Regions from separate parts of the Paraburkholderia sp. J12 genome, predicted to be linked through region 3. Evidence: predicted binding sites of a transcription regulator. Region 3 holds the regulator's gene; each other region holds the start of a gene.
What was found. Region 3 encodes FliA, which starts transcription of late flagellar genes. Its sites were predicted from a motif close to CTAAAGTTTNNNNNNNNNNNGCCGNTA; they were not measured.

Region 1 (9,854 bases), on a different contig from region 3:
CTGACCTACAGCGACCGCGTGGTGAGCGGCAGCGCGAAGAACAGCGTCACCGCCGTACCGGTGCCGGCCGGCACGACGATCCCGCTGCGCTGAACGCGGCGCTACACTGAGGCGTCTGCCCGGATTGCCCAGCGTATTGCCAACTGCCTTGCCCACTGCATTGCCGCCATGACCGCCCGCCGTTTCCGCGATTCCGCCCGCTACTGGCGCACGCCGCTCCTGCCCGGCGCGGATCTGCTCACCGCCGAGTATCACGAGCACACCTTCGCGCCGCACTGGCACGAGGCCTACGCGATTCCTGTGATCGAGGACGGCGCGGAGTGCTATCGCTACCGGGGCGCGCACTACGTCGCCGAAGCGGGCACCGTGCCGGTCATCAATCCGGGCGAGCTGCACACCGGCTCGCGCGCCGTGGACGAAGGCTGGCGCTATCGCGTGATGTACGTGCCGATCGACTATCTGCACGGTCTCGCCGACGAAATCGCCGGGTGCACGCAGCCGCTGCCCTGGTTCGGCGCCGATGTGATCCGCGATCCCGATCTCGCCCGGCGCCTGTCCCGCGCGCACCGGCTGCTCGAAGCCGATACCGACCGCCGGCGCGCGGCGTCCGGCGCTCAGGTCACCCTTCGCGCCGCGCCGCACGCCCCGGGTTCGGTGGCGGCCAGCCCCGACAACCCCGGCAGCGACCTGCTGCTCGTGGAAGGCGCCCTGCTCGATGCGCTTTCCGCCCTGCTCACCCGCCATGCGCGCACGCACGAAGCACCGCTGCGGCCGACGCTGAACGATCCACGCGTGGAAACGATGAAAGCCCTGCTCGCCGCCGATCTCGCCACGCCGCTGCGGGTAGGTGATCTGGCCGAGGCGGTGGGCCTCTCGCCGTTCCATGCCACCCGGCTTTTCACGCAGGCCACCGGCCTGCCGCCACACGCCTGGCGCACGCAGTTGCGTCTGCAGCGCGCGCTCGCGCCGCTGCGCGCGGGCGCCTCGGTCGCCGATGTCGCAGCCGCCAGCGGCTTCACCGACCAGAGCCATTTCACGCGCCATTTCCGGCGCATGTTCGGCGTGCCGCCGGGACGCTGGCAGGGGACCTGAGCCGATTTATCGATCCGCGCGCCGCAAGAACGTACAAGCCAGGCGGGCGCGCACCCGCTAAGCTGCCCCCAGTATCAGGAGGACAGCTTGACCACCCATCCCAACCGCTCCCAGGAGTTCATCGCCGGCGCGCGCGACACGATCCCCATGATGGTCGGCGCGGCGCCTTTCGGCGTCATTTTCGGCACGCTCGTCACGTCGGGCCCGCTCGCGCCCTGGCACGGCCAGCTGATGTCGCTCGCCGTTTTTGCGGGCTCCGCGCAGTTCATCGCGCTCGGCCTGATCGCTTCGCACGCGAGCTTCATCGTGATCTGGGCGACCACGCTCGTCGTGAACCTGCGCCACGTGCTCTATAGCGCGACCCTCGCCCCCTACGTCTCGCACCTGCCGCTGCGCTGGCGTCTCGTGCTGGGCGGCCTGCTCACCGACGAGGTCTTCGCCGTCGCGTGGGCGCACTTCCGCCGCCATCCGCCCGGCGACGACGTCTCGCCCTGGCACTTCCTCGGCTCGGGCGTCGCGATGTACGTGAACTGGCAGATCTGGACCGCCGTCGGCCTGCTGTTCGGCGCCGCGTTCCCGGGCCTGCAGTCGCTCGGGCTCGACTTCGCGATGGTCGCCACCTTCATCGCCATCGTGGTGCCGCAGCTCGTGGCAGTGCGCTACGTGGCCGCGGCCGTCACCGCCGGCGCGCTCGCTTTCTTCTGGCAGGGCTGGCCGTACAAGCTCGGCCTGCTCGCCGCCGTGTTCGCGGGCGTCGCGGTAGGTGTGGCGCTCTCGCTGCCGCGCCGCGAATCCAGCAAGGGCACACCCGGCGGCGCGCCCGCCCCGTCGCGCGACGCGCCGCCCGCCACTGCGCGCAACGGCGACAATCACGCCGGTCCGCATACGGCCGCAGGAGCCCGGCAATGAACTATGTCGTCCTCATTCTCGGCATGGCCCTCATTACCTGGCTCATCCGCACGGTCGTCTTCGTGCTCGGCGAGCGGCTCGTCTTCCCGCCGCTCGTGCGCACCGCGCTCGGCTTCGTGCCCGTGACCGTGCTCACGGCGATCATCGTGCCGATGGCCGTCTCGCCGCACGGCCAGGGCGCCGAGCTCACGTGGCGCAATCCGCAGCTGGTGGGCGCGCTCGCCGCCATCGCGGTGAGCGTACTCACGCGGCGTCCGCTCGTGACGATCGCGGTCGGCCTTGGGGTGTTCTTTTTCTGGCAGGGCGTGGTGCTGCGCTGAGGCGCGCAACGCCCCGCCGTGGTGCACCGGAACCGCCTCAACCGGCTAAAAAAGCGAGAAAGGGCCCGATGCTGCGGCACTTCTCAAGTTTCCCCCCCGAGCGCCGTTAATCCCGTCATGGCCTGCTTTGGCGCCGCCGCCCGCGTATCTTCGCGGCCGGCGGCGCGGGCACGCGGCGCACCGCGCCGCACGGCGTCCCCCTTGCCGGGAGACTGCCGGCACGGCGCAGTGCGGCAAAGATCACACGGGGCAACTACATGGGGCACATCACCCTCAACCTGAAGGACGAAACGGTAGCGTCGCTGCGCAAGGACTTCGACGCCTTTCTGCGCGTGTCGCTCAAGCTCGACCCGCAGTTCGCGACGCCTTCATTCGAGGACTTTCTGCGCGCGAAGCTGCTCGACAACATGACGCCGCTCACCGAACACGCGGTGCAGCGCATGTTGACGGGCGGCCAGTATGCCTGGGCCAAGCGCACGCTCGACAAGGAATTCCCGGAGGTCGTCTCGATCCTGCTGCGTCAGGCCGGCGAGTTCGGCTTCGGCTTTGCCTCGCGCCCCGAGTGGACGCCCGAGGAGCTCGCCAAGCAGTGCCGCGAATGGGCGGCGGCGATCGTGAACGAAGCGCAGGGCGATCAGGTACTGATCGATCCGCTCGCGGCGCAGATCAAGTCGTCGGTCGAGGACATGCAGACGCTCGAGGAGAAGATGCAGACGCCCGCGTGGCGCCTCTCCGAATCGCTGCGCCAGCGCATCTACGAAGCGAAGATCGGCTGCGAGACGAGCACCGGCAGCACGGCGCGCGAGCGTCTGGGCGAACTGCGCGGCCTGCTGCGGCTCGCGATCACGCACGGCGTGTTCCAGAAGCAGGAGGCGCAGCAGATCATGGAATACCTGCGCCTGCTCAAGCCCGAAATCTTCGTCGAGGAACCCGACGACGTTTTCACGCGCCTCGCCGCGTGGCTGCGCAACTTCTTCGTGCCGCCGCAGCGCAGCCAGCCGCGCCGCCAGTCGAACTGAGACGGGCGGGTTCAGGCTCTTCAGCCCCGTCCGGCCCTTCCGGCGCTGCAAGCCCGCGCAGCCCGGGCTGCTAGTCCCACATCTTCCTGAGCTTCGCGCCAATCTCGATCTTCGCCTGCGCGGCGGCCGCAAGGCCCGCCGCGCTCGGTGCGCTGACGACGGGCGCCGGCGGCCAGGCGCGCGACTCGTAGAGCGGCAGCGCGGCCGCCGCGATGAAACGCGTGCGCGACGCCCACACGTGGCGATCTCCCTGCGCCGTCTGGTTGTGCACGTAGAAGCGCTGCGGCACGACGATATGCAGGTCCTCCTTCGCACGCGTCATCGCCACGTAAAGCAGGCGCCGCTCCTCTTCGAGCTCTTCGTCGCTGCCCGCGCCCAGATCGGAGGGAATGCAGCCGTCCACGCCGTTGAGCACGAACACGTTGCGCCACTCCTGCCCCTTCGCCGAATGGATCGTCGAGAGAATCAGGTAGTCCTCGTCAAGCAGCGGATCGGCCGATTCGGAGCTCGTCGCGTCGGGCGGATCGAGCGTGAGTTCGGTGAGAAAGCGTTCGCGCGAGGCATAGGTGCTCGCGATGCTCTCCATCTGCAACAGGTCCGCAAGACGCACGGACGCATCCTCGTGGTTGCGCTCCAGATGCGGCTCGTACCAGCGGCGCACGCACTCGAACTCGGCGGGCCACGGTGTCGAGCGCGCACCGATGTTCTCGATGAGCGCGGCGAACGCGGCCCAGTCGACGGCGGCACGCGGCGGCGGCGCGAAGGCGGCGAGCGCCTCGGCCGCGCGCCAGGCACCCGTGCACGCGGCGACCTGATCGAGCAGCCGCGCGGCCGTTGCAGGTCCCACGCCCGGCAGCAACTGCGCGACGCGAAAGCCCGCCACCCGGTCGAGCGGGTTCTCCGCCCAGCGCAGCACGGCGAGCACGTCCTTGACGTGCGCGGCGTCCAGAAACCGCAGGCCGCCGAACTTCACGAACGGGATGTTGCGCCGCGCGAGCTCGATTTCGAGCGCCGCGCTGTGGTGCGCCGCGCGAAACAGCACGGCCTGCTGCCTGAGCTTCATGCCCTCCTCGCGCGCGGCGAGGATCTGCTCGACGACGTAACGCGCCTGGGTGGCTTCGTCGGCCACGCTCACAAGGCGCGGGCGCTGCGCCGAGGGCCGCTCGCTCCAGAGGTTCTTGGTGAAACGCTCCCGGGCAGCGTCGATCACCGCATTCGAGGCCGCGAGAATAGGCTGTGTCGACCGGTAGTTGCGCTCGAGCGTGACCTGGCGCGCGGGCGGGTCGAACTGCGCGGGAAAGTCGAGAATGTTGCGCACCGTCGCGCCGCGAAACGAGTAGATGGCCTGCGCGTCGTCGCCGACGACCGTGAGGCCGCGCCCATCGGGCTTGAGCGCGAGCAGGATGGCCGCCTGCAGGCGGTTGGTGTCCTGGTACTCGTCCACCAGCACGTGATCGAAGCGGCTCGCGAGATCGGCCGCGAGCGCGGGCTCGGCGGCCATGTGCGCCCAGTAGAGCAGCAGGTCGTCGTAGTCGAGCACGTTCTGCTTCTGCTTTGCGTCGACATAGCCGGCAAAGAGCGTCTTGAGCTGCGGTTCCCATTCGAGGCACCACGAGAACGAACGGGCCAGCACGTTCGCGAGCGGATCCGAGGTGTTGACCACGCGCGAATAGATCGCGAGGCAGGTGTTCTTCGAAGGAAAGCGCTTCTCCTTCGCCGAAAGCCCCAGTTCATGGCGCACGAGGTTCATCAGGTCGGCGGAATCCTCGCGGTCGTTGATCGTGAACGCGGGCGCCAGGCCGATCTGCCCGGCGTATTCGCGCAGAAGGCGCGCGCCGATGCCGTGAAACGTGCCGGCCCACGTGAGTCCCTGCGCCAGCACGGCGGCCGCGCCCGGCACGCTCGCGGCGATGCGGCCGACACGGCGCGTCATCTCCTGCGCGGCGCGGCGCGAGAACGTGAGCAGCAGGATGCGGTGAGGATCGGCGCCGTTGACCACGAGATGCGCGACGCGGTGCGCGAGCGTATTGGTCTTGCCCGAGCCAGCGCCGGCGATCACCAGAAGCGGCGCCGGCAATGCCGCGCCCGGCGCGAAGGCCGCCGTGCCGCCATGCTCGACGGCGGCGCGCTGCGCCTCGTTGAGCTTCGAGAGGTAGGCGGCTGCATCGGGATCGACGGCGGCGGGATCGACTACTGTAGACACGGCAGTGAGCGTCAGGGATCGGGGGGCGACGCATACTGTATATCCATACACCTCGCCCCGGCAAGCGCCGATCCCGACGCGATCTGGCGGCATTTATGCCGAAAACAACAGAACCGCCCCGGCTCAGTGCTCGGTGCTGCCGCCCGGCTGCTGCGCGGACTGCCCCTGCATCTCGCTCTTCATTTCATGGTCGGCCGCCTGGCGGTCGGCCCTGCGGTTGATCTTCGCGTCCTGCACCTGCGCCTTGTACTGCGACTTCGCGTCCTTCTTCGCCTCGCGATACTGGGCGTTCGCCTCGGCATTGGCGTTGCGCTTCTGGACGAGCGGATCGGTGGGCCCCGGCGCGGTCAGATTCTGCGGGGCAGGCGCCGGCTGCGCCACTCCGGCGGCAGCGGGCGCCTGAGACGGTGCTTGCGGCGGCATCTGGGCATTCGGGTCGGCGCCCTGCGCGAGCGCGCCGTGGGTGAAAGCCGCGGCGCAGGCCGTCAGGGCGACTCCGGTCAGCAGTTTGCGAATCTGGGTCATGGCGTATCCTCTCTGAAGTTATGTTCCGGGTGCTGCGGCCGGCGTAGCGGACTGCCGGGCGCGCCCCGCTCGATGGAGCCTGCCGTGAAACACTGCAGGCACAACCGCACCGGACGACAGGCTCTTTTTAGGGACACGCCGTTTTTGGGTGAAGTTCACCGAAGAGCGCCACCGTTACCGAACGTTTCACTTTCTGACAGTTCGACTACGACGCCGGCAGCGCGTTACGCGCACCGCATGCCGTATGATGCGAACCCTTCGATTCCACCCATCGCGGCACTTTGTCCCGCCCCCGGATTGCACACGCCATGCCCAACCTCGATTTCACGCTGACCGGCGATTTCGTCGAACTGCACAACCTCCTGAAGATCACGGGACTCGCGGACAGCGGCGGATCGGCCAAGCAGATCGTCGCCTCCGGGGCCGTGAAGGTGGATGGCGAGGTCGAGTTGCGCAAGACCTGCAAGATCCGCGCGGGCCAGGTCGTGCTGCTCGGCGATACGCGCATTGCGATACGCGAGCCGGACTAAAAAGCGGACTGAAAGAAACTGCACCAGAAATGGGCTTATTGATCGACAATAGGGTGATCCCGCAATAAGCTGTCTGCTTTGGCAGAAAGCCCATCATAAAAACGCCCTGTTTTAAACGCCCTGTTCCGCGCGGCGCGAGATTTCGCGCCGCTTGTCTTTCATGACCCGACCGACCCTCGCCACGCGCGCCATCGCGCCGCCCACGCTCTCCCGCCACGCCGCCGACACCGCGCGCCTTGCCGCGCCGCTCGCCATCGCCCAGCTCTCGCAGATGGCCATGAGCGTGACCGACACCGTGCTGCTCGGCTCGCTCGGCGCCGACGCGCTCGCGGCGGGCGGCCTCGGCGCGAACCTGTTCTTCGTCGTGGTGACGGTGCTGCAGGGCGTGCTGAGCTCGGTGAGCGTGAGCGTGGCGCACGCGCGCGGCGCGCAGAACGAAGACGATGTGCCGCACATCTACTGGACTGGCCTCGCGCTCGCGCTGTTGCTCTCGCTGCCCGCGTTCGCGATGCTCTCGTTCGCGGGCCCGATCCTGCTCGCGCTCGGCGAGCCGGCGCCGCTCGCGCAGCGCGTGGACGACTACGCGGCCGTGCTGCGCTGGGCCGCGCCCGCGAGCCTGATCGGCGTGGGATTGCTGCGCTCGTTCCTGCCTGCCATCGGCGCGGCGAAACGCCTGCTGTGGGTGTCGCTCGCGGGCGTGTTCGTCAACGGCTTCCTCAACTACGGGCTGATCCACGGCGTGTGGGGGCTGCCGCGCCTCGGCTTTCTCGGCTCGCCCACGGCCACCCTGATCACGATCTGGCTCACCGCCATCGTGCTGATGGCGCTCCTGCACCTGCGGCCTTCGCACCAGCATTTCGTCGCCGCGCGGCGCCCCACGGCGCCCAGGATGGGTGAGCTCGTCTCGATCGGCTGGCCCGTGGCGATCACCTACGCGGTCGAGGCCATGCTGTTCCTCGCCACCGGTCTGCTGATGGGCCTGCTCGGCGAAACGCCGCTCGCCGCGCACCAGATCGCGCTCAACGTGGCCTCCGTTTCGTTCATGGTGCCGCTCGCGATCGGCCAGGCAGCCAACGTGCGCGTGGGCTACTGGACCGGGGCCGGTCAACCCGGCGCGGCGCGCCACGCGGGTTTCGTCGCCCTTGCGCTCGGCGGGGGCTTCATGTCGCTCTCGGCGCTCGTGATGGTGTTCGCGCCGCACTGGATCGTCGGGCTCTACCTGCATCTCGACGACCCCGCCAACGCGGCCACCGTCTCGCTCGCGGCCTCGCTGCTGGGCGTCGCGGCGCTGTTCCAGATCGCCGACGGCGTGCAGACCGTCGGCTCGGGCTGCCTGCGCGGCCTCAAGGACACGCGCATCCCGATGATGGCGGCGACGCTCGGCTACTGGGGCATCGGCTTTCCCATCGGCTATGCGCTCGCGTTCCACTTCGGGCTGGGCGCCCGCGGACTCTGGTGGGGGCTCGCAGCCGGCCTCTCGACGGTCGCGCTGCTGATGACGCTGCGCTTTCACCGGATGAGCCGGCTGCGCGTCGCCGCGGCGGCGTCGCAAACCACACCGGCCTGAAACCGCAAAACGGCCTGGCAGGACGATCCCGGGACAAACCCTCGGCCGGGCTTGAACGATTAAGCGTGCGGTTAAAATAGCCCGGCTGCGCGCGCCGCCCAGAAGGCGTGCGGTCGCAGCGGACACGAGGAGACTCCCGAAAAGCGAGCGCCTGGCCACCACCGCGGCGGCGCCTGCACCGTCCCGCCGCGCGCGCCTTCACCCCCTTCAACCCTCAACCCGGGGCCGTGCGCCGCTCAGGCAACACACCGATGCGCCAGGGCACGCGCAGCCCCTGCACCGCGCCCGCAGCACTCACGACCATAAAACCGGACCACCCTTCCATGCTTGCCCCGATTACCCGCCTGTTCCCGCTCTGGGCCGTGCTCGTTTCGCTCCTCGCCTACTTCGCGCCGGGCTCGGTCGCGCCGATTGCGCCGCACGTCACCACGCTGCTCATGATCATCATGCTCGCGATGGGCGTGACGCTCTCCTTCGCCGACTTCCAGCGCGTCTTCACCCGCCCCGCGCCCGTGCTGGCCGGCATCTTCCTGCACTACCTCGTGATGCCGCTCGCGGCCTGGGCCATCGCGAAGGCACTGCACATGCCGCCCGACCTCACCGCGGGCATGGTGCTCGTCGGCAGCGTGGCGAGCGGCACCGCCTCGAACGTGATGATCTATCTCGCACGCGGCGACGTCGCGCTTTCGGTGACGATCAGCGCTCTCTCCACCCTGGTCGGCGTGTTCGCGACGCCGCTCCTCACGCGCCTCTATGTCGATGCGTCGATCGTGGTCGACGTGCGCGGCATGCTCCTGAGCATCCTGCAGATCGTGGGCCTGCCGATCGTGATCGGCCTCGTCGTCAACCGCTTCGCCGGGCATCTCGTGCGCCGCGTCGAGCCGGTGCTGCCGCTCGTCTCGATGGTCGCCATCCTCGCGATCATCGCCGCGGTGGTGGGCGGCACGCACGCGAGCATCGCGACGGTCGGGCCCGTGGTCGCGCTCGGCGTGGTGCTGCACAACGGCATCGGCCTGCTTGGCGGCTACTGGGGCGGGCGCCTGCTCGGCTTCGACGAATCCGTGTGCCGCACGCTCGCCATCGAGGTCGGCATGCAGAACTCGGGCCTCGCCGCCACGCTCGGCAAGCTCTACTTCTCGCCGCTCGCCGCGCTGCCCGGCGCGCTGTTCTCGGTGTGGCACAACCTTTCGGGATCGCTGCTTGCGGGCTACTGGGCGGGCAAGCCGGCGCGCGGCAGCACGCGCGACGCCGGGGAAGCGCCGCGGGCGGATACGCCGGCCGCGCGACGCTGAAAGCGCACCGGCGCGCCCCTGCCCCGTACGGGTCGAAAGCATGGGGCGCGCCGCTCTCGTAGAATCGGGACACACGCCGGAAGGCACCGCGACATCCCCGAAGACCGCAAGACATCGCCCGCGCGCCGTCGCCGCGCGCCTGGACCGCACGGGAGACCCCGCTTGATCGCGCCACCCGCCTCGACCGCATCCTCGTTGCGCCGCTACGCGGCCCGCGCGCTCATCTCCACCGTTTTCCTGGCGCTTCTCGCGGCATGCGCCACGCGCCCCCCGGCCACGGCTTACCCGCGCGACATCACGCACGCACTGCCGCCCACCGCGGCCACGCCGCTTGGCGCCGCGCTCGCCGTGCCCGAAGCCGCGCATCCGGGCCAGTCCGGCTTCCGCCTGCTCGCGA
Region 2 (9,854 bases), on a different contig from region 3:
CAGCGGACGTGGATACGGCCGTGGCGAGCGCGAAAGCCGCGTTTCCGGCCTGGCGCGACACGCCGCCCATCCGCCGGGCGCGCGTCATGCTGCGCTTCCTGGAACTGATGAACCGCCACAAGGACGAACTCGCGGCCATCATCACGGCCGAGCACGGCAAGGTGTTCGCCGACGCCCAGGGCGAAGTCGCGCGCGGCATCGACGTGATCGAATTCGCCTGCGGCATTCCGCAACTGCTCAAGGGTGACTACACCGAGCAGGTGTCCACGGGCATGGACAACTGGACCGTGCGCCAGCCGCTGGGCGTGGTCGCGGGCATCACGCCGTTCAACTTCCCCTGCATGGTGCCGTGCTGGATGTTCCCGGTGGCGCTCGCGGCGGGCTGCACGTTCGTGCTCAAGCCGAGCGAGCGCGATCCTTCTGCGTCGCTGTTCATGGCGCGCCTGCTCACGGAAGCCGGTCTTCCGGACGGCGTATTCAACGTCGTGCAGGGCGACAAGACCGTGGTGGACGCACTGCTCGCGCACCGCGACGTGAAGGCGGTGAGCTTCGTGGGCTCCACGCCGATTGCCAATTACATCTACGAAACGGGTGCGAAGCACGGCAAGCGCGTGCAGGCACTGGGCGGCGCCAAGAACCATATGGTCGTGATGCCCGACGCCGACCTCGACCAGGCCGTGGACGCGCTGATCGGCGCCGGCTACGGCTCGGCGGGCGAGCGTTGCATGGCGATCTCGGTCGCGGTGCTGGTCGGCGACGTCGCCGACAAGATCGTGCCGCGCCTCGCCGAGCGCGCGAAGAGCCTGATCGTGAAGAACGGCATGGAAGCCGATGCCGAAATGGGCCCGATCGTCACGCGCCAGGCGCTGGAGCGCATCGAGGGTTACATCACGGGTGGCGTGGAAGAAGGCGCGACGCTGGTGGTGGACGGACGCGGCCTCAAGGTCCCCGGACACGAAGACGGCTTCTTCACCGGCGGCACGCTGTTCGACAACGTCACGCCCGAAATGCGCATCTATCGCGAGGAAATCTTCGGGCCGGTGCTGGCCTGCGTGCGCGTGAAGGACTTTTCGGAAGCCGTGCAACTGATCAACGACCACGAATTCGGCAACGGCGTGGCCTGCTTTACGCGTGACGGCAACGTGGCCCGCGAGTTCGGCCGCCAGATCGAAGTGGGCATGGTGGGCATCAACGTGCCGATTCCGGTGCCGATGGCATGGCACGGCTTCGGCGGCTGGAAGCGCAGCCTCTTCGGCGATATGCACGCGTATGGCGAAGAGGGCGTGCGCTTCTATACGAAGCAGAAGTCGATCATGCAGCGCTGGCCTGAAAGCACCGAGAAGGGGGCGGAGTTTACGATGCCGGTGGCGAAGTAACGCGCGTTAACCGAAGCGTTTGAGAGCGGTCCCGGGCGGCGGCATGAAGCCGTCGCCCGGGACCGTTTCTCTTTTGTCAGGCCAGTAGATAGCGTAGAGAGGGTGCGCAGTCGATACGGTCGATCCGGACGAACCTGGCCGCGGCTTGAGCCGCTAGAAAGCCCTTTCGCGAGCGCGCGCCGCTGATCGTTCAGCCGAGGCCGTGTCAACACGCAGGTGATCACCTGGACTTGTTGAGCGCTCCAGAATTATTCGCACCGCCAAACAATGCCGTCAGGTACTGGGTATTGTTGTTCGTCGTCGACATCAGCGTGTTCAAGGCCGTAAATTCTGCGTTGTATCGTGCCGTCAACTGGTTGCTGTAGGCCGTCAACGCCTTGCCCTGCGTCGTGACGTCGTTCAGGTTCGCCGTCGCCGCGTTGGTGCGGGAATCAATCAGGCCGCCCGTCTGCGTATAGGGCTTGATGGCCGAATTGAGCTGCTTGCCGATCCCGTTCGTCAGGTTGAACACCGCGCCGACCTGCGACGGATTGTTCTGCACCGCACTCGTGAGCCTGGCCGAATCGAGCGACAGCTTGCCGTTGTCTCCCAGCGTGATACCGAGCGCCCCGAGCGTGCTGCGCACCCCCGAACTGGCAACCGTGCCGCCGACGATATTGCCCAGGGCCTCGCGCAGGTTGTTCACGAGCGGGTCGCCCAGCAGCGTGGCGCCCTGCTGGCCGGCCGCCGCGCCCTTGTTGAATGCCGTCAGCGTGCCCATGGTGCCGATCAGCGAATTGTAGGCCGTCACGAAGCTGTTGATGGTCGAGACCTGGCTTGCCGTGTCGGCGGCAACCGTGACCGTCTGGGCTCCGGTGCCTTTGCCGCTCGTGTCCACGGCCGCCGAAGTCAGGTTCAACGTCAGACCGTTGATGACGCCCGTCACGTTGTTGCTGGCGCTCGTTGCCGTCGCGCCGTTCACCGTGAATTGCGCGTCGAGCGCATAGGACGTCTGGCTCCACATGGAGCCCGGCTGCGTGAGCGTCGACTTGCTGTCGGGCGTGGTGTTGCTCGCCGGTGTCGTCTTGACGGCGAGGCTCTTGAGCGCGTCGCTCGACGTGTCGTTCGGTATGACGCTGATCGCGTTGGCCGCGCCCGTGGCGGTGGAGGTCAGCACAAGGTGCTGGCCATTCGAGCCGTTGATCACCGAAGCCTTGAGCCCCGGATTGTTGTTCGCCGAATTGATGGCCGACGCGATCCCGCTCAGGCTGTTGTTCGACGCATTGACGTCGATCGTCATGGACTGCGAACCGACCTGAATGGTGAGCGCGCCCGTTCCCAGCGAAGCGGCGCTTTTCGCGTCGAACGCGCTCGACGTCAGGCTGTGCGCGCTGGCGATCTGCGTGACGTCGAGCGAGTAGGTGCCCGGGGTGGCGCCGTTGCCCGCGCTGGCCGTGATGCCGGTGCCGCTCGTGGTGGCCGTGAACGACGTGAGCATCGAACCGTTGAAGAGCGGGGCGAGCGCGACCTGCAAGCCCGAAAGCGAAGCGGACAACTGGCCGAAGGCGGAGATCTGCGCGTTGGCGGCGGTGGTTTTCGCGGTGAGCGTGGCCGTCTGGCCGGCGACCTTGGCGGTCACGAGCGCGGAGACCAGCGCCTGCACGTTCATCGAGCTATTGCCCGTCGATCCGCCGATGATGGACTGCGCCGCCTGTTGAAGCGCGCTCTGTGCGGCCGCCTTCGCCTGCTCGGCTGCCTGCTGGGCCGTCGTGCCGGTGCCGTTGGTGACGGAAGGGGTTCCACCGATGGTTGCCATGAGAACTCCGCGTAATGGTTGGCCTGTCTGAACGCAATCCGGTTCGCACCGGAACGAGCGGTATTCCGCTTCTCGAAGAGGGGTAACTCGAAACCCTACATACAGCTAACGGCAAGGAAAACGAAAGCTTTAGCCTTCGATAGCTGAAGGCGCATACCACTACGCCGCGTGCTAGACCACCGGTTTGGCCATTAGTCAAACTTTTGATATGGAACTTATTACCAATTATAACAATATTTAAATGCTCATTGGCATCGCGGGGCGACGGGCCGTAGAGGGGCGGGGGCTATCGGGGCGGCACCGGCACGGCGGCGCGTGCCGCCGGCGCGGGATGGGATTGGGATCGGCGAGGCGATCCGCAGAAAGGGCTTGCCGCGCAGAACTCGTCGGCAGGAAGGAAGGGACGGCCTGCGCCGTCTAGGCGTGACACATGCAGAGTTCGAACTCGTGGCCGTCCGGGCTGCTCAGGACGATGCTCTTCATCGCCTCGATCTCCAATCCGTCGACCACGACGACTGCGCCATTCTCTTTCGCGCGTTTCACGAATGCATGGAGGGCGTGTTCTTCGAATTCGAAAACCGGCACCGAGCTGCTGCCCGAGTATTCATCGCCAAAGTCGTTCAGCAAAAGACCCAGACGGATTGTGTCGATCATGAATTCCGTCCATTTCCCGGACTGCTTATGCGGCTCGCGTTCGAGGAGCTTTTGCCAGAACAAGGTGGATGCCGCCATGTCATTCACTTTCAGATAAACCGTGCGAAGCTTCATGGGATTGTCCCGGAGTGGAGGTGGACCGGAATCTAGCAGAGATCGATACGCCAGGATCTCCGGCGGGCCAGGCGACCAAGCGACGTACCGATTGCAGTTAAAAAAATGGCGCCGCAGACAATGCCTGCAGCGCCATTCTGTGGTGCGACAACGCGAACCTCGCGCCGTAGCTCGACCGCCCGTTTACATCGTCACGGTGTCGGCCACTTCCTTGAAGTCTTCGATCTGGTCGAAGTTCATGTACTGGTAGATCTTGTCGCCGTTGGCGTTAATCACGCCGATATCGGCCATGTACTCTTCCTTGCTCGGAATCTTGCCCAGACGCGAGCAGATTGCCGCCAGTTCCGCCGAGCCGAGGTACACGTTCGTGTTCTTGCCCAGACGGTTCGGGAAGTTACGGGTCGACGTCGACATGACCGTTGCGCCTTCACGCACCTGTGCCTGGTTGCCCATGCACAGCGAGCAGCCCGGCATTTCGGTCCGGGCGCCGGCCGTGCCGAACACGCCATAGTGGCCTTCTTCGGTCAGCTGCTTCTGGTCCATCTTGGTCGGCGGCGCGACCCACAGCTTCACGGGGATGTCGCGCTTGCCTTCCAGCAGCTTCGAGGCGGCGCGGAAGTGACCGATGTTGGTCATGCACGAGCCGATGAACACTTCATCGATTTTCGCTCCGGCGACGTCCGAGAGCGTCTTCACGTCGTCCGGATCGTTCGGGCAGGCCACGATCGGCTCGTGGATGTCGGCCAGATCGATCTCGATCACGGCGGCGTAATCGGCATCCGCATCGGGTTGCAGCAGTTGCGGATCGGCCAGCCACGCTTCCATCGCCTTGATGCGGCGCTGCAGGCTGCGCGGGTCCTGGTAGCCCTGGGCGATCATCCACTTCAGCAGCGTGATGTTGCTGTTGAGGTATTCGATGATCGGTTCCTTGTTCAGGTGCACCGTGCAACCGGCGGCCGAGCGCTCGGCGGACGCATCGGAGAGTTCGAATGCTTGCTCGACCTTCAGGTCGGGCAGGCCTTCGATTTCGAGAATACGGCCCGAGAAGATGTTCTTCTTGCCTTGCTTGGCCACCGTCAGCATGCCTTGCTTGATGGCGTAGAGCGGGATCGCGTTGACGAGATCGCGCAGGGTCACGCCCGGCTGCATCTTGCCCTTGAAGCGGACCAGCACCGACTCCGGCATGTCCAGCGGCATCGTGCCGGTGGCGGCCGCGAAGGCGACGAGACCCGAACCGGCCGGGAAGCTGATGCCGATGGGGAAGCGCGTGTGCGAGTCGCCGCCGGTGCCCACGGTGTCGGGCAGCAGCATGCGGTTCAGCCACGAGTGGATCACGCCGTCGCCCGGGCGCAGCGCGATACCGCCGCGCGTGCTGATGAAGTTCGGCAGCGTCTGGTGCGTCTTCACATCGACCGGCTTCGGATAGGCGGCGGTGTGGCAGAACGACTGCATGACGAGATCGGCCGAGAAGCCGAGGCAGGCCAGATCCTTCAGTTCGTCGCGGGTCATCGGGCCCGTGGTGTCCTGCGAGCCCACCGAGGTCATCTTCGGTTCGCAGTACGTACCGGGGCGCACGCCCTGTTGTTTGCCATTCAGTTCCGGCAGGCCGCATGCGCGGCCGACCATCTTCTGGGCGAGCGAGAAGCCCTTGCCGCTGTCGACCGGTTGCTGCGGCAGGCGGAACAGCGTCGACGGGGCGAGGCCCAGCGCTTCACGCGCCTTGGCGGTCAGGCCACGGCCGATGATCAGGGGAATGCGGCCGCCGGCGCGCACTTCGTCGAACAGCACGTCGGACTTGACCTTGAACTCCGCGATGACTTCGCCGTTCTTGAGAGCTTTACCGTCGTACGGGCGCAGTTCGACCACGTCGCCCATTTCCATCTTCGACACGTCGAGCTCGATCGGCAGGGCGCCGGCATCTTCCATCGTGTTGTAGAAGATCGGGGCGATCTTGCTGCCGAGGCACACGCCGCCGAAGCGCTTGTTCGGGATGAAGGGAATGTCTTCACCCGTGAACCACAGCACCGAGTTGGTCGCCGACTTGCGCGAGGAGCCCGTGCCGACCACGTCGCCCACGTAAGCGACCAGATGGCCCTTTTCCTTCAGCGACTCGATGAACTTGACCGGGCCGCGCTTGCCGTCTTCTTCCGGCGTGATGCCGGGACGGGCGTTCTTGAGCATTGCCAGCGCGTGCAGCGGGATGTCCGGGCGCGTGGTGGCATCCGGAGCCGGCGAGAGGTCGTCGGTGTTGGTTTCGCCCGTCACCTTGAAGACCGTGATGGTCAGGCTCTGCGGCACTTCCGGGCGGCTCGTGAACCATTCGGCGTCGGCCCAGCTTTGCAGCACGGCGCGCGCGTTGGCGTTGCCCTTGTCGGCCAGTTCCTTGACGTCGTGGAACTGATCGAACATCAGGAGGGTGTTCTTCAGCGCGTTCGCGGCGACGGTGCCCACTTCGGCATCCGCGAGGAGTTCGATCAGCGGGGCGATGTTGTAGCCGCCCAGCATCGTGCCCAGCAGTTCCGTCGCGCGCGCACGCGAGATCAGCGCGCAGGCGATCTCGCCCTTGGCCACGGCGGCGAGGAAGCCGGCCTTCACGCGCGCGGCTTCGTCCACGCCGGCGGGCACGCGGTGGGTGATCAGGTCGAGCAGCGTTTGCTCTTCGCCCGCGGGCGGGTTCGTCAGCAGCTCCACCAGTTCGGCGGTCTGCTGGGCGGTCAGCGGGAGGGGAGGAATGCCGAGCGCGGCGCGGGCGGCTACGTGAGCACGAAAGTTTTCAAGCATGGGGGGACCTGCTGGAAATGGGTTGGGGGGCTTTCCCCGCGCGCCGGGACGGTTATGTCCCGGGCGCGGCTTTGGACGCGATTCTAGTTCCAGAGGCCTGTATTGTCAAATGTCTTATATCTTATATAAGAGTTAAAAATTAAAATTTAGGTAAATCAATGACATAGATTTGTGGTGCGTCGGAATCTACCTGAATCTTGATGAAATGCGTACCGGGAAGGTGGCAAACCTGAAATGCCACACGGGCGATTGCCTACGAAGCTTCCTGCCTCGCCGCGCGGTTCACCAGCGTTTCGAGTACCGTGTCGAGTTCGATGCGTTCGATGCTCCCGCGAACGATCGCATCGGCGGGGCTTCGAAGCGGATCCAGCCTTCGTTGAACCCGTCCAGCATGTGCATGCGGGGTAACGGGTGCTTCATGCCGTGCGCGCAGAACAGCGATTCCCAGTCTTCACGCGGCGGTTGAAATCGCGTGCTGTGTCCGTGGCCCCGCTCGTCACCCGAGGTCGAACAGGAAATTGAGCCCGACGGCCGGGTGGTGTCCATAGCTGCCCTCAAAAAAAGGCACTACGCGGGTCGGCGGCTCGGTTCCGGCGGGAGCGGGGGCCAAAGCGGGAAGGAAATCTGTGCCGGTCTTGAGGTCGCCCGAAACATTGGGCGCGGCGGTGGTGGCCAGGCTGGCTTCGTTGAAGAACATACTCGCCGGCACACTGCCCGTGCCGCCGGTTCCCTGCGCGTGCGCGACCGGAACGCCCAACAGCACGGCGCCCAGCACCCCTGCGCGCGCACTCCAGGCCACTAGCCGATTTAACGTATTGCTCACTGAATCCACCCTCCGGCTCTCTTAAACCGGGGCGCTTTTCACGAGACTCCCGGTAGCTGCAACTCTACGACGCCAAAAACCGGATCCATCGCGGGAGATAGCGTCATTTCGCACCGCAAATCGACCGTCCGGTGCGAGTCGCCGCGCAGCCGGGGCCATGCCGTGGCTGCGCGGCCCGGTGCACACGCAGCCGCCGCCCGCTCACCACGCCGGTGCATAATGAACGCCCACCGACGCACTCGATGGCCGTCCTTCCAGGAGTTCGCCATGCAAGCGAGGAACGAAGAGTACGCTGCCCATCTGCTCTCCGATGTCGTGGCATTCGCGCGTACACGTTTACCCGAGCCCACCTTCCAGATCGTCGAACCCTTTTTGCGGCGCTACTACGATTTCGTCGACGCCGAGGACCTGCGCAGCCGCAGCATCGCCGATCTCTACGGCGCCGCCATGGCGCACTGGCAAACGGCCCAGCGCTTCGTGCCGGGCGCGGAGCGCATGCGCGTCTACAACCCGATTCTCGAGCAGCACGGCTGGCATTCGGATCACACCGCCATCGAGATCGTGAACGACGACATGCCGTTCCTCGTCGATTCCGTTTCCATGGCCGTCAACAAGCTCGGGCTCGCGCTGCATTCGGTCATCCACCCGGTGTTTCGCATCTGGCGCGGCCAGGACGGCGCGATTGCGCGCGTGGATGTGGGCGGGGCCGGCAGCGACGACGGCCAGTCGCAGCTCGCCTCGTTCATCCACTTCGAAGTCGATCGCTGCGGCGACGCAGCAAAGCTCGAGGCCTTGCGCAGCGAGATCGCCAAGGTGCTGGGCGACGTGCGCGCCGCGGTGGAGGACTGGCCGAAGATGCTCGACGTGGCGCGCACCACGATCAAAACGATGAAGGCGCGCGAAAGCAGCGCCGAAGACGTGGAATCGCGCGCGTTTCTCGAATGGATGCTTACCGATCATTTTACCTTTCTCGGCCAGCGCGACTACGCGCTCGTGCCCCACGACGGCGGCTTTGGCCTGCGCGGCGTGGAGGGCTCGGGCCTCGGCATCCTGCGCGAGTCGCTGCGCGCATCCGGCACGCCGGAGGTCACGCCGCTTCCCGCAGCGGCGGCCGAAATCATCGGGGGCGCATGGCCCATCTTCCTGACCAAGGCGAACTCGCGCGCGACCGTGCATCGTCCCGGCTACCTCGATTACGTGGGCGTCAAACTGGTTGGACTGGATGGGAAAGTCGCGGGCGAGCGGCGCTTCGTCGGGCTGTATACCTCGACCGAGTATAGGGTCTCGAGCGCGGAGATTCCCATCGTGCGGCGCAAGTGCGCCAACATCGTGCGGCGAGCGGGCTTTCTGCCGAAAGGCCATCTCGGCAAATCGCTCGTGACGGTGCTCGAAACCTATCCGCGCGACGAACTGTTCCAGGCCGGCGAAGACGAACTCTTCGACATCGCAATGGGCGTGCTGCGTTTGCAGGAGCATCAGCGCACGCGGCTGTTCGTGCGGCGCGACCGCTTTGGGCGCTTCGTTTCGTGTCTCGTCTTCGTATCGCGCGACAAGTACAACACCGACCTGCGCCGCCGGATCGCGAATCTGCTTACGGAGGCATTCAACGGAGCTTCGGTGGAATTCACGCCGCTGCTTTCCGAGTCCACCATCGCGCGCATTCATTTCGTTGTCCACGCTAAATCCGGCGAGATGCCGGACGTCGATACCCGCGAACTGGAAGAGCGGCTCGTGCAGGTCACGCGCCGCTGGCAGGACGATCTGGCCGACGCGCTGCTCGACGCATTCGGCGAAGAGCAGGGCACGCGGCTGCTGCATCGTTATGCCGAATCGTTTCCCGCGGCCTATCGCGAGGACTATCCTGCGCGCACGGCGGTACGCGATATCGAGTTGATCGAGCGCGTGCAGGGCACCCGCCGCATTGCGATGAACCTTTACCGGCCCATCGAAGCGGGGCCGCGCACGTTCCGCTTCAAGGTGTATTGCACGGGCGAGGCCATTGCGCTTTCGCGCAGCCTGCCGATGCTCGAACATCTCGGTGTGCGGGTGGACGAAGAGCGGCCCTATGTGATCGAGACTGCCGGTTGCGAGCCTGCGTGGGTGCACGACTTCGGCCTCGAACTCGCCGACGACGCGGAATTCGATATCGAACGCGTGAAAGACCTCTTCGAAGACGCGTTCGAGGGCGTGTGGAGTGCACGCATCGAAAACGACAATTTCAACCGCCTCGTGCTGCGCGCCTACCTGAGCGCGCGCGAAGTGACGATCCTGCGTGCGTACGCGAAGTATCTGCGCCAGGTCGGATCGACTT
Region 3 (9,854 bases):
CGTTGGGCAGCACGTTCGTCACGGTCACGGTGAGCACGCCGTTGAACGTGTTGGACGCATTCGCGCCGCCCGCGCCCGCGAACACGTTCGAGCCGGTCGAGTTCATGTTCATCTTGCCGAACAGGCCGCTCAGGAAGCCCGAGCTCGCGGTGCCGAACTGCGTGGTCGACGAGCGGTTCGTATTGGCGCCGGACGACTTGGTGGCGTTGATGTTTTCCGAAATGACGATGGTGAGGATGTCGCCGATATTGCGCGGACGCTGGTCTTCGAAGAGCGGCCGGCCCGCGTAGCCCGGGTTGAAGATCGCGCCGGGCGACGCATTGGGCGGCGGCGCCGGCGGCACGGCCGTCATCGGCTGCTGCGTGATCGGCTCTTTCTTCGGGTAATAAGCGCAGCCGGCGAGCGCCATCAAGGCCGCCTGGGCCAGGAGGGCCGCCGCGTACCTGCGAAGGTGGGTTCTTGAGGACTGCGCCATGCTGTTCACCGCTTCGATTCCTTGCTCGCCATCAGACCGACATCTGGCTCAGGGTCTGCAACATCTGGTCGGAGGTGGTCACCGCCTTGCTGTTGATTTCGTACGCGCGCTGGGTCTCGATCATGTTCACGAGTTCCTGCACGACGTTCACGTTCGACGCTTCCACGTAACCCTGGTTGAGCGTGCCCGAGCCGTTCAGGCCCGGCGTGCTCACCGTGGGCGTGCCCGAGGAGGCCGTTTCCGAGAGCAGGTTCTCGCCGTTCGACTGGAGGCCGGCCGGGTTGATGAACATGGCGAGCTGCAGCGACCCGACGGTCGTGTTGTTCGACGAACCCGGGGTCGTGATCGTCACCACGCCGTCGCTGCCGATGGTGAGCGAGGTGGCATTCGAGGGGATCGTGATGGCCGGGATCACCTGGTAGCCGCTCGAGGTCACGAGCTGGCCCTGCGAGTTGGTCTGGAACGAGCCGTCGCGCGTGTAGGCGGTGGTGCCGTCGGGCATCTGCACCTGGAAGAAGCCCTGGCCGTTGATGGCCACGTCCTTCGAATTGCCGGTCTGCGTGAGGTTGCCCTGCGTGTAGAGGCGCTCGGTGGCGACCTGCTGCACGCCGGTGCCGACCTGGCTGCCCGAGGGCAGCTCGGTTTCCTGGGTGGAGTTCGCACCCGGCTGGCGCAGCGTCTGGTACATCAGGTCCTCGAACACGGCGCGCGAGCCCTTGAAGCCATTGGTGCTCACGTTCGCGAGGTTGTTCGAGATCACGTCCATCTGCGCCTGCTGCGCATTCATGCCGGTGGCGGCGATGTAAAGCGATCGGTTCACGGTGTCTTTCTCCCGGTCGTGCCGCGCGCGGCGCGGCCCTCAATTTCTGGCTGGATGCCTAGCTGAACTGCAGCAGCTGATTGGCGGTCTGGTCGTTCTGGTCGGCGGTCTGCATGAGCTTCGTCTGCATCTGGAACTGCCGCGCGTTGGTGATCATCGAGACCATCGCCGCGACCGGATTGACGTTGCTGCCTTCGAGCGATTCGGTCGCCACCTGCACGGTCTGGTCCGCGTCGGCGGGGTTGCCGTCGCCGGTGTGGAACAGGCCGTCGTTGCCGCGCGTGAGCGTGCCCGCGGGCGGATTCACGAACTTGATCTGGTCGATCATCGCGATCGCGTCGGGCGGGCTGCCCGCCGCGATGGCCGAGACCGTGCCGTCCGAGCCGATCGTCACCTGCGAGCCCGGCGGCACCGCGATCGGGCCGCCGCCGCCGATCACCTGCTGGTTGTTGGCAGTCACGAGCTGGCCGTTCTCATCCACGTGCAGGTTGCCCGCGCGGGTGTAGGCCTCGTTGCCGTCGGCCGTCTGCACGGCGATGAAACCCGGGCCCTGGACGGCGATGTCGAGCGGGTTGCCCGTCTTCGAGATCGCGCCGGGCGTCATGTCCGAGCCGGGCGTGGCCGACAGCACGAAGGTGCGCGTCGTGTCGTCGTTGACCGTCGAGCCGTCGCCGTACGACATCGGCACCGCGCGGAAGTTGGAAAGCTGCGCACGAAAGCCCGTGGTCGAGACGTTCGCCAGGTTGTTCGCGATGGTGGCCTGCTGCTCGAGCGCCTGCCCGGCGCCCGTCATCGCGGTGTAGATCAGTCGGTCCATGATTCGCCCGTTCCCTCACATTGCCGGTGGATGGCTTACATCTGGAGCAGCGTCTGATCGACGGTCTGCTGCGTCTTGATCGTCTGCGCGTTCGCCTGGTAGTTGCGCTGCGCGGTGATCAGATCGACCAGCTGGTTCGTCAGATCGACGTTCGACTCTTCCACCGCGCCGCCCGAAAGCGTGCCATGGTTCGTGCTGCCCGGCGTCGAGACCTGCGCGACGCCCGAAGCCGCCGTTTCCTGGAACTGGTTGCCGCCCAGGTTCACGAGGCCGTTCGGGTTGTTGAAGTTGGCGAGCACGATCTGGCCGAGCGCCATGGTCTGGCCGTTCGAATAGTTGCCCGTGATGGTGCCGTCGGTGCCGATCGTGAAGTTCGACAGCGTGCCGCTCGCGTAGCCGTTCTGCGTGAGGTTGTTCACGCCGTTCGCGCCGCCGAACTGGGTCGTGCCGTTGACGTTGATCGAGACGGTCTGCGGTGCCGCGCCGTCGGTCGGATTGATCGTCAGGTTGAAGATGCCCGTCGAGGCGGTCGCGGTGCCCGTCGTCGCCGGCGGAACCGGCGGCAGCGTCGTGCCCGAGAGCTGGCCCGAGGAGTTGAACGCCATCGTGCCGAGGTCGGTCGTCGTGCCGTTGTTCACCGCATAGACCTGGGCCGAACCCGTCCCGTTCTGCACGTAGTACAGATTGATGGTCTGCGTGCCGCCGAGCGAGTCGAAGCCCGTGATCGAGGTGGAGTAGCTGTAGCTGCTCGAATTCGTCGGGCTGAACGGCGTGACGGTGGGCGCCGTGCCCTGCGCGTTCAGGTTCACCTGCGCCGAGACCGAAGTGGTCGCGAGCGGCGCGATGTTGGTGGTCGGCACCTGCAGCGGCACCGTCTGCGCCGTGTTGATCACGCCGGTCGAGTTCGCGGCATAGCCCATCAGGTCGTTGCCCTGGGCGTCCGTGATGAAGCCGTTCGAATTGAGCTGGAACACGCCGTTGCGCGAATACGTGAGCGTGCCGTTGTTCGACATCTGGAAGAAGCCGTTGCCGTTGATCGCCACGTCGAGCGCCTGGCCCGTGGTGTTGATCGTGCCTTGCGAGAAGTCCTGCTGCACGTTGGCCAGCGCGGCGCCCAGACCGATCTGGTTGTTCACCGAAGTCGCGAGGGTGTTCGCGTAGACGTCCGCGAACTGCGCCGTGCTTTGCTTGAAGCCGACGGTGTTCGCGTTCGCGATGTTGTTGCCGATCACATCGAGGTCGTTCGACGCTGCGGCGAGACCGCTCAAACCTTGTTGATAGCCCATGTTTTCTTCTCCGCGTTATGTCTGGATCATTCGATGCCGGCGACGTTCGACAGCGCGACCGTCTTGCCGTTGGCGAGCTGCAGGCCGGCTGCGCCGCCCGTCTGCTGGACCACGCCCGTGACCTGGCTCGCGACGAGCGCGGTGGCCGTGGCGGCCTGGCCGTTGGTCGTGGCCGCGGCGCTGACCGTATAGGTGCCGGCCGGCAGCACGGCGCCCGTCGTATCCGTCGGCGTCCAGCTGACCGGCACCGTGCCCGCCGACTGCGCGCCGAGGTCGATCGTGTTGACGACCTGGCCCGACGAGTTGGTGATCGTGAGCTTCACGTCCGACACCGCCGCCGGCAGCGAAACGCCGATCTGCGCTATCGCGTCGCCCGAACTCGAGCTTGCGCTCGAGCCGGAGCCCGAGCTCGCGGCCGACACCGCGAAGCTGCTGCCGGGGGCGAGCACCGTCGAGCCGATCAGGAGAGCGGCCTGGGCGTTCTGGCCCGCGGAGAGCTGCGTGGAGAGCGACGAGAGCGAAGTATTGAGCTGGCCGATGCCCGACACCGTGTCGATCTGCGCGAGCTGCGAGGTCATCTGCGAGCTGTCCATCGGATCGGTCGGATCCTGGTTCTGCAGCTGCGTGACGAGCAACTGCAGAAAGGTGGTCTGCAGGTCGCTCGCGCTCGTGCCGCTCGTGGAACCGGACGAGCTTGCGGTGCTCGTGCCGTTCATCGTGTCGAGCAGCTGCTGCGATACGGTGGCGCTACTGCCGCCGATGGTGGTGTTGGTGGTCAACGCGTTCTCCTGGGATGCGTTTCGTCTGTTCTTGCGTGTGGTGTTGCTGCTTAACGTTTGCCCGAAGGGTTTGCCCGAATGCGTCCGGCCCGGCCGCGCGGCCCGCAGGCCGCCAATGCGCCGCTCAGGTGCCGATCGTCAGGGTCTTGAGCATCAGCTGCTTGGCGGTGTTCAGCGTTTCGACATTGGCCTGGTACGAGCGCGACGCCGAGATCATGTTCACCATTTCCTGCACCGGGTCGACGTTGGGCATCGTCACGTAGCCGTTCTCGTCCGCGGACGGGTTGCTCGGGTCGTAGGTCTGCTTCATGGGCGTGGGGTCGTCGACCACGCCCGTCACCTTCACGCCGCCCACCTGCTGGCCCGAGGCCGTGCGCGAGCCGCCCAGCGGATCGACCGCGAACACCACCTGCTTCGCCTTGTAGGGCTGACCGTCGGGGCCCGTGGTGGAGTCGGCGTTGGCGAGGTTGGACGCCGTCACGTTCAGGCGCTGCGACTCGGCCGTCATGGCGGAGCCGGCAACGCTGAAAATATTCATCAGGGATGGCATGGTTTCGCTCCTTAGCTCGAACCCGACGTAATCGCCGAGAGCATCGTCTTGATCTGTCCGGACAGCGACGTCATGCCCGCCTCGAAGTGCAGCGCGTTATCGGCGAACTGCACGCGTTCGGTGTCGAGATCCACCGTATTGCCGTCGAGCGCGGGCTGCGTGGGGTTGCGGTACATGAGCGGGCTCGTGTACTGCTCGCTCGGGCCGCCCGTGGGAATCAGCTTCACGTTGCCGGCCATGTGGCCCGCTTCCGTGGTCGCCATGGTCATGCCGCTCGTCACGCCCGCGGGCTGCGTCATCGCGAGCGGCGCGGCATTGCCGCCGACCGGGCTCGCCATGCCGGACGGCGTGGTGGCGCCCTGCTGCCGGAGCGCGCCCGCGAGCGAAGCCGAGAAGTCGACGTCGCGCGCGAGGTAGCCGGGCGTATCGGCGTTCGCGATGTTCGCGGACAGGAGCGCCTGACGGGTGGCGCGCACGTCGAGCGCTTCGCGGCCGAAGGCGAATTCGGCGTCGAGTTTGTCCAGCATCGGGCGTTCTCCGTTGTCCTTACGTGAGACGAACACGAAATGAAAGACGGCCCGCGCAATGCGCAGACCTTTTCGCATGGAGAGGAATGTTAGGCGGGGCTGGCAAGAACCAATCGGACGAATAGCCGGGAAAGCGCCCCTCTATTCGACGTAAGCGCGCGGGGGACGCCGCCTAGAATGCGATGCGTGTCAATGCAATTCTGGAGAGATCGCCATGCCGCAGACTGCCCCAACCCGAGCGCGCCGCGCCGGCATGGACCGGCGCTCGCGCGGCGGTGCGTTCCTCGCGCGGCTTTCGGGCGTCGCGCTGTGCTGCGGCCTGGCCGCGGCGGGCGGTGTGCGTGCGCAGTCTGCGCAACCGACGCAATCTTCGGATAGCCAGATCTATATTCCGGGTCCGGGCGATCGCGCCGGGTCCGATGCCGTACGCATGAGCGCCATGCTCGCAGCGCCCGGCAGCGCGCCTGCGGCCGCCACGGCGCCGAATTACGCGGCACTTTCGCGCTTGCCCAACGGCGCGAGCAGCACCGGCAGCGACAGCGCGCCCGGCGGCATGATCACGATCCCCGGTCCGGGCGAGCGCGGGAGCGCCCCGCAAGCCGACGCACCGCAGATCGTCACGATTCCCGCGCCGGGCACGACCGCAACCGCCGCATCGGTGCCGGGCGTCGCCACGCCGTCGGCCGCACGCAATGGCGCGAACGCGCTGCCGCGCGTGAACGTCGCCACGGCGTCGAGCCGCGTGGCGCCGGTGGTGGTCGAGGCTTCAGGACCGGAGGCTCAGGCCGGCTACGCAGCCGCCAATGCGCGCGCCAACGCCATCCAGCGTTACGCCGCCGCGGTCGCGAGTACGAACCCGAACGCGAACACCGCCGCCGCCGCGAAACAGAACGTGGCCGCGCCGCCAAACACCGCCATGGCCCCGGCTACCGCCGCCGCGCAGCCGGTGCCCGCAGGTCAGCAGGACGGCGAATCGATCCGCGCCGCCGCGCTCTCGTTCCTGCAGCAGCAGTCGGTGGGGCTGCCCGGCAAGGTCACCGTGACCGTTGCGCCGGTGTTCCCGCGCGGCCTCGCCGCCTGCACCTCGCTCGACCCGTTCATGCCGCCCGGCGCGCGCAGCTGGGGCCGCACGACCGTGGGCGTGCGCTGCGTGGGCGCGAAGCCCTGGACGCTCTATGTGGCCGCGCGCGTGGCCGTGGACGTCACCTACTACGTCGCAGGCCGCCAGATCGAGCCCGGCCAGACGCTTTCCATGGCCGACCTGACCCCGCGCGAAGCCGATCTCGCCAGCCTGCCGCGCACCGTCATCACCGATCCGTCGCAGGCCGCGGGCGCCCTCGCGCTCCTGCGCATCTCCGCCGGCCTGCCGCTGCGCACCGACATGCTGCGCAGCGCGGCGTCGGTCACGATCGGCCAGACCGTCAAGGTGGTCGCCGTGGGCACCAACTTCACCATCTCGTCCGAAGGCAGCGTGCTCAACAATGCGGCGCCTGGCGAGCAGGTGCGCGTGCGCACCTCGGGGGGGCAGATCATCACGGGTGTCGTGAAGGACGCCGGCACCGTGCAGATCCAGATATGAGCGGTAGCACACGTAACAGCATGTAACGGCAGGAGTTTCACACTAAAGTTCGGGCCGGCGGCTGCCGATATCACGATCAAATCGATCAGGAAGAGCCATCGTGAAAATCGACTCCACCACCCGCAATGAACCGCGCACGCTGCAAGACGGCGTGGCGCGCACGCAGCAAGGCGAATCGGCCGGCACCGCGAGCGCCGGTGGCGCCGCCGCGGGCGCATCCGCGCAAGCGTCTTCCGGCAGTGCCGGCTCGGATGCGAACGTGAGCCTCTCGGCGCTTTCGTCCTCGCTGCGCTCGCTCGCGGCAAGCGGTTCCGCCGACATCGACACGGCCCAGGTCGAGTCGATCAAGAGCGCGATCCGCAATGGCACCCTGCAGATCGACACCGGCAAGATCGCGGACGGCGTGCTGCAAACCGCGCGCGACCTGCTGACGCCGACTTCGGGGAACTGAAACCCGCCCGAAAGGCGACTATTTTTTGAGCGACGATGAAAGACGCCCTGCTAGCCACGCTGATCGACGAACACGCCACCGTTGAGGCCTTCGCATCGCTCCTCGCCGTCGAGCAGAAGGCGCTCACGTCGCTGGACGGCATGGGGTCGCTGCCGCAGATCGTCGAGCAGAAGACCACGCTCACGCAGCGCCTCGCCGGTCTGGAGAAGGTGCGCGACGCGGAGCTCGCGGGTCTTGGCCTGCCGGCCGGTCCGAAGGGCATCGAGATGGCGTGCGAGCACGACGACCGGCTCGCCGGCCAGTGGCAACTGCTCAAGGGTTCGACCGAGCGCGCGCGGCGCGCCAATCTCACGATCGGCATGATGATCCGCACGCGCATGGAACATAACCGCCGCGCGCTCGCGATCCTGCGCGGCGACACGGGAAATTCCGCGCCGATGCTCTACGGCCCGGATGGGCGGTTGCCTGCGTTCGGGCTTTGAGTCGCCGTATTTGCGGATAAACGCAGGTAAGAAAGCAAAAAGCCGAAGCGTTGTGCGCTTCGGCTTTTTGCTTTTGCGGCCTTGCAGCCCTGGGGCTCTCCGGTCGCGATCCCTCGAGGCCAGCCTCCGCCTCAGTTCTCCGACCCTGCCCAGGCCATCTCGCGCAGCCGCGTGCGCAGGCGCGCCACGGCCTGGCTGTGCAGCTGGCATACCCGCGACTCGCTCACCTCCATCACCGCGCCGATCTCGCGCAGGTTCATGCCGCGCTCGTAGTAGAGCGACATCAGGAGCTTCTCGCGCTCGGGCAGCCGGTCGATCGCCTCGATCAGCGCGCCGCGCAGGCTGTCGTCGAGCAGCGCCGAAAGCGGGTCCGAATGGTCGACGCAGTAGCGGTCGAGGAACGGCTCGTCCTCGGCGGAACGGTCGAAGTCCTCGTAATAGATGAGCTGGCTGCCGTGCAGATCCTGCAGCATCGACTGGTAATCGTCGAGCGGCATGTTCAGATGGTCGGCGATTTCGGTTTCGCTCGCCGCGCGCCCGAGGCGCTGCTCCACCTGGTGCACGGCCGTTTCCACCTCGCGCGAGGTGCGGCGCAGGCTGCGCGGCAGCCAGTCGTTGCTGCGCAGCTCGTCGAGCATCGCGCCGCGAATGCGCTGGCTCGCGTAGGTCTCGAACTGCGCGCCCTGGTCTTCCTTGTAGCGGTTGGCCGCATCCATCAGGCCGATCATGCCGGCCTGGATCAGATCGTCGAGGTCAACGCTCGCGGGCATCTTGGCGACGAGCTGCAGCCCGAGACGCCGCACGAGCGGCGCGTACTTCGTCAGCACGTCGGCCTGCGAGATTTTTCCTTGAGCGTTATACATCGTGCTCTCCTGCAACATGTCCTCTGCAACGTTCCGCGGCGCCGCTCAAGCGGGCTGCGTCGTGGGGCGCTGCGCGGGCGGATCGGCCCGCCAGCCCGCATGGGCCGGCTCGGGGGCGGATGTAACGCCAGCAACGGTTGAAACGAATGCGTCCGCGGCCGCGGCAGCCGCCGCGCCCAGCAGGCGCGAAGTGCCCGGCGAGCGCGACGACACCGCCGGCCGCATCGGCCAGTGCGGCAGCGCATCGGCGAGATGGCGAAAATCGCGCGCGGCGGCCGTCGACGGAAACGCGTCGACGATGCAGCGCGAGAGTTGCACCGCGCGCGGCATGTGCGGGTCGGCCGCGACCCAGCCGGCGCTTTCCAGCGTCACGCTCAGGTAGCGGCTCGCCACGCCCGCGAGGTTTTCGAGGGCCGACTGCGCTTCCTCCACGCTCGCCACCTGGTTCGCGAGCACGCGGAACTGCCCGATCGCGTGCGCGAAATGCAGGCGCTTCACGCTCGCATAGGTGTCGGTGATCGACTGCGCGCACACGCGCATCACGATCAGCACGTCGTGCGCATGCAGCGCGAGCGGTGACAGGGCGCCTTCGGCGTCGAGCTGGGCATCGATCAGCACGACGTCGGCGGGCCCCGCCAGCACTTTCTGCAACTGCGCACCGGTGTAGCGCGCGCGGTTCTCGCGCGAGGCGGCGAGCACGCTGAAGCCGAGCCCATGACGCCCCACGGCATCGGCGAGCGCCATCTCGCCGCGCATGACGGCCTCGAAGTTGCCCGCGCCGCGCACGCCGCCAAGCGTCGTGCACACCGAATGCGGTCCGAGGCACTCGTCGATCACGAGCACGTCCTTGCCCTGCTCGGTGAGCGCCGCGGCCAGATTCACCACGGTCGTCGTGCGGCCCGGCGCGCCCGCGCCTCCCGTGACGGCGACCACGCGCGAGCCGACGCGTGCCAGCAGCCGCCGCAGCCCTTCGGCCTGATCGATCACGAACTTATCCAAACTGAACCTCGGGAGACTGCGAACCCGTGCGCAGCGAGAGCGCGGAAAGCAGCGCGGGGATGTCGTCCTCGTGCGGCACGAACGGCGAATGTTCGCGCGGCACGCAGAACGCGCTGCGTACCAGGAAGCGGCGCGTGGCCACGTACAGGTTCTCGGGCACCTTCTGGCCCGTCGAAACGTAGTGCACCGGCAGCTTGTAGCGCAGCACCGTGTCGAGCGCGCTGCC

Region 1: a site for FliA is predicted at 2,404-2,430, ahead of U5760_RS04570 (DUF4088 family protein). Genes of this name have one in related genera too.
Region 2: a site for FliA is predicted at 3,278-3,304, ahead of fliD (flagellar filament capping protein FliD). Genes of this name have one in related genera too.

The regions. Positions count from the first base shown of each region.
Region 1 covers NZ_CAJMZC010000001.1:972,701-982,554, forward strand. Annotated here, with positions in the region: gene U5760_RS04550 (CreA family protein) at 1-93, shown strand, start outside; gene U5760_RS04555 (AraC family transcriptional regulator) at 169-1,092, shown strand; gene U5760_RS04560 (AzlC family ABC transporter permease) at 1,240-2,001, shown strand; gene U5760_RS04565 (AzlD domain-containing protein) at 1,998-2,321, shown strand; gene U5760_RS04570 (DUF4088 family protein) at 2,579-3,340, shown strand; gene U5760_RS04575 (ATP-dependent helicase) at 3,411-5,636, opposite strand; gene U5760_RS04580 (hypothetical protein) at 5,667-6,068, opposite strand; gene U5760_RS04585 (RNA-binding S4 domain-containing protein) at 6,377-6,598, shown strand; gene U5760_RS04590 (MATE family efflux transporter) at 6,759-8,165, shown strand; gene panS (ketopantoate/pantoate/pantothenate transporter PanS) at 8,489-9,457, shown strand; gene U5760_RS04600 (phospholipase D family protein) at 9,620-9,854, shown strand, end outside.
Region 2 covers NZ_CAJMZC010000015.1:118,220-128,073, forward strand. Annotated here, with positions in the region: gene U5760_RS26335 (CoA-acylating methylmalonate-semialdehyde dehydrogenase) at 1-1,376, shown strand, start outside; gene fliD (flagellar filament capping protein FliD) at 1,597-3,171, opposite strand; gene U5760_RS26345 (VOC family protein) at 3,589-3,939, opposite strand; gene acnB (bifunctional aconitate hydratase 2/2-methylisocitrate dehydratase) at 4,123-6,720, opposite strand; partial or broken gene U5760_RS31720 (hypothetical protein) at 6,974-7,176, opposite strand; gene U5760_RS26355 (hypothetical protein) at 7,217-7,543, opposite strand; gene U5760_RS26360 (NAD-glutamate dehydrogenase) at 7,811-9,854, shown strand, end outside.
Region 3 covers NZ_CAJMZC010000002.1:737,920-747,773, reverse strand. Annotated here, with positions in the region: gene U5760_RS08395 (flagellar basal body L-ring protein FlgH) at 1-475, opposite strand, end outside; gene flgG (flagellar basal-body rod protein FlgG) at 507-1,295, opposite strand; gene flgF (flagellar basal-body rod protein FlgF) at 1,354-2,112, opposite strand; gene flgE (flagellar hook protein FlgE) at 2,148-3,398, opposite strand; gene U5760_RS08375 (FlgD immunoglobulin-like domain containing protein) at 3,425-4,177, opposite strand; gene flgC (flagellar basal body rod protein FlgC) at 4,302-4,727, opposite strand; gene U5760_RS08365 (flagellar basal body protein) at 4,739-5,254, opposite strand; gene flgA (flagellar basal body P-ring formation chaperone FlgA) at 5,469-6,833, shown strand; gene flgM (flagellar biosynthesis anti-sigma factor FlgM) at 6,934-7,284, shown strand; gene U5760_RS08350 (flagellar protein FlgN) at 7,320-7,766, shown strand; gene U5760_RS08345 (RNA polymerase sigma factor FliA) at 7,898-8,629, opposite strand; gene U5760_RS08340 (MinD/ParA family protein) at 8,675-9,628, opposite strand; gene flhF (flagellar biosynthesis protein FlhF) at 9,621-9,854, opposite strand, start outside.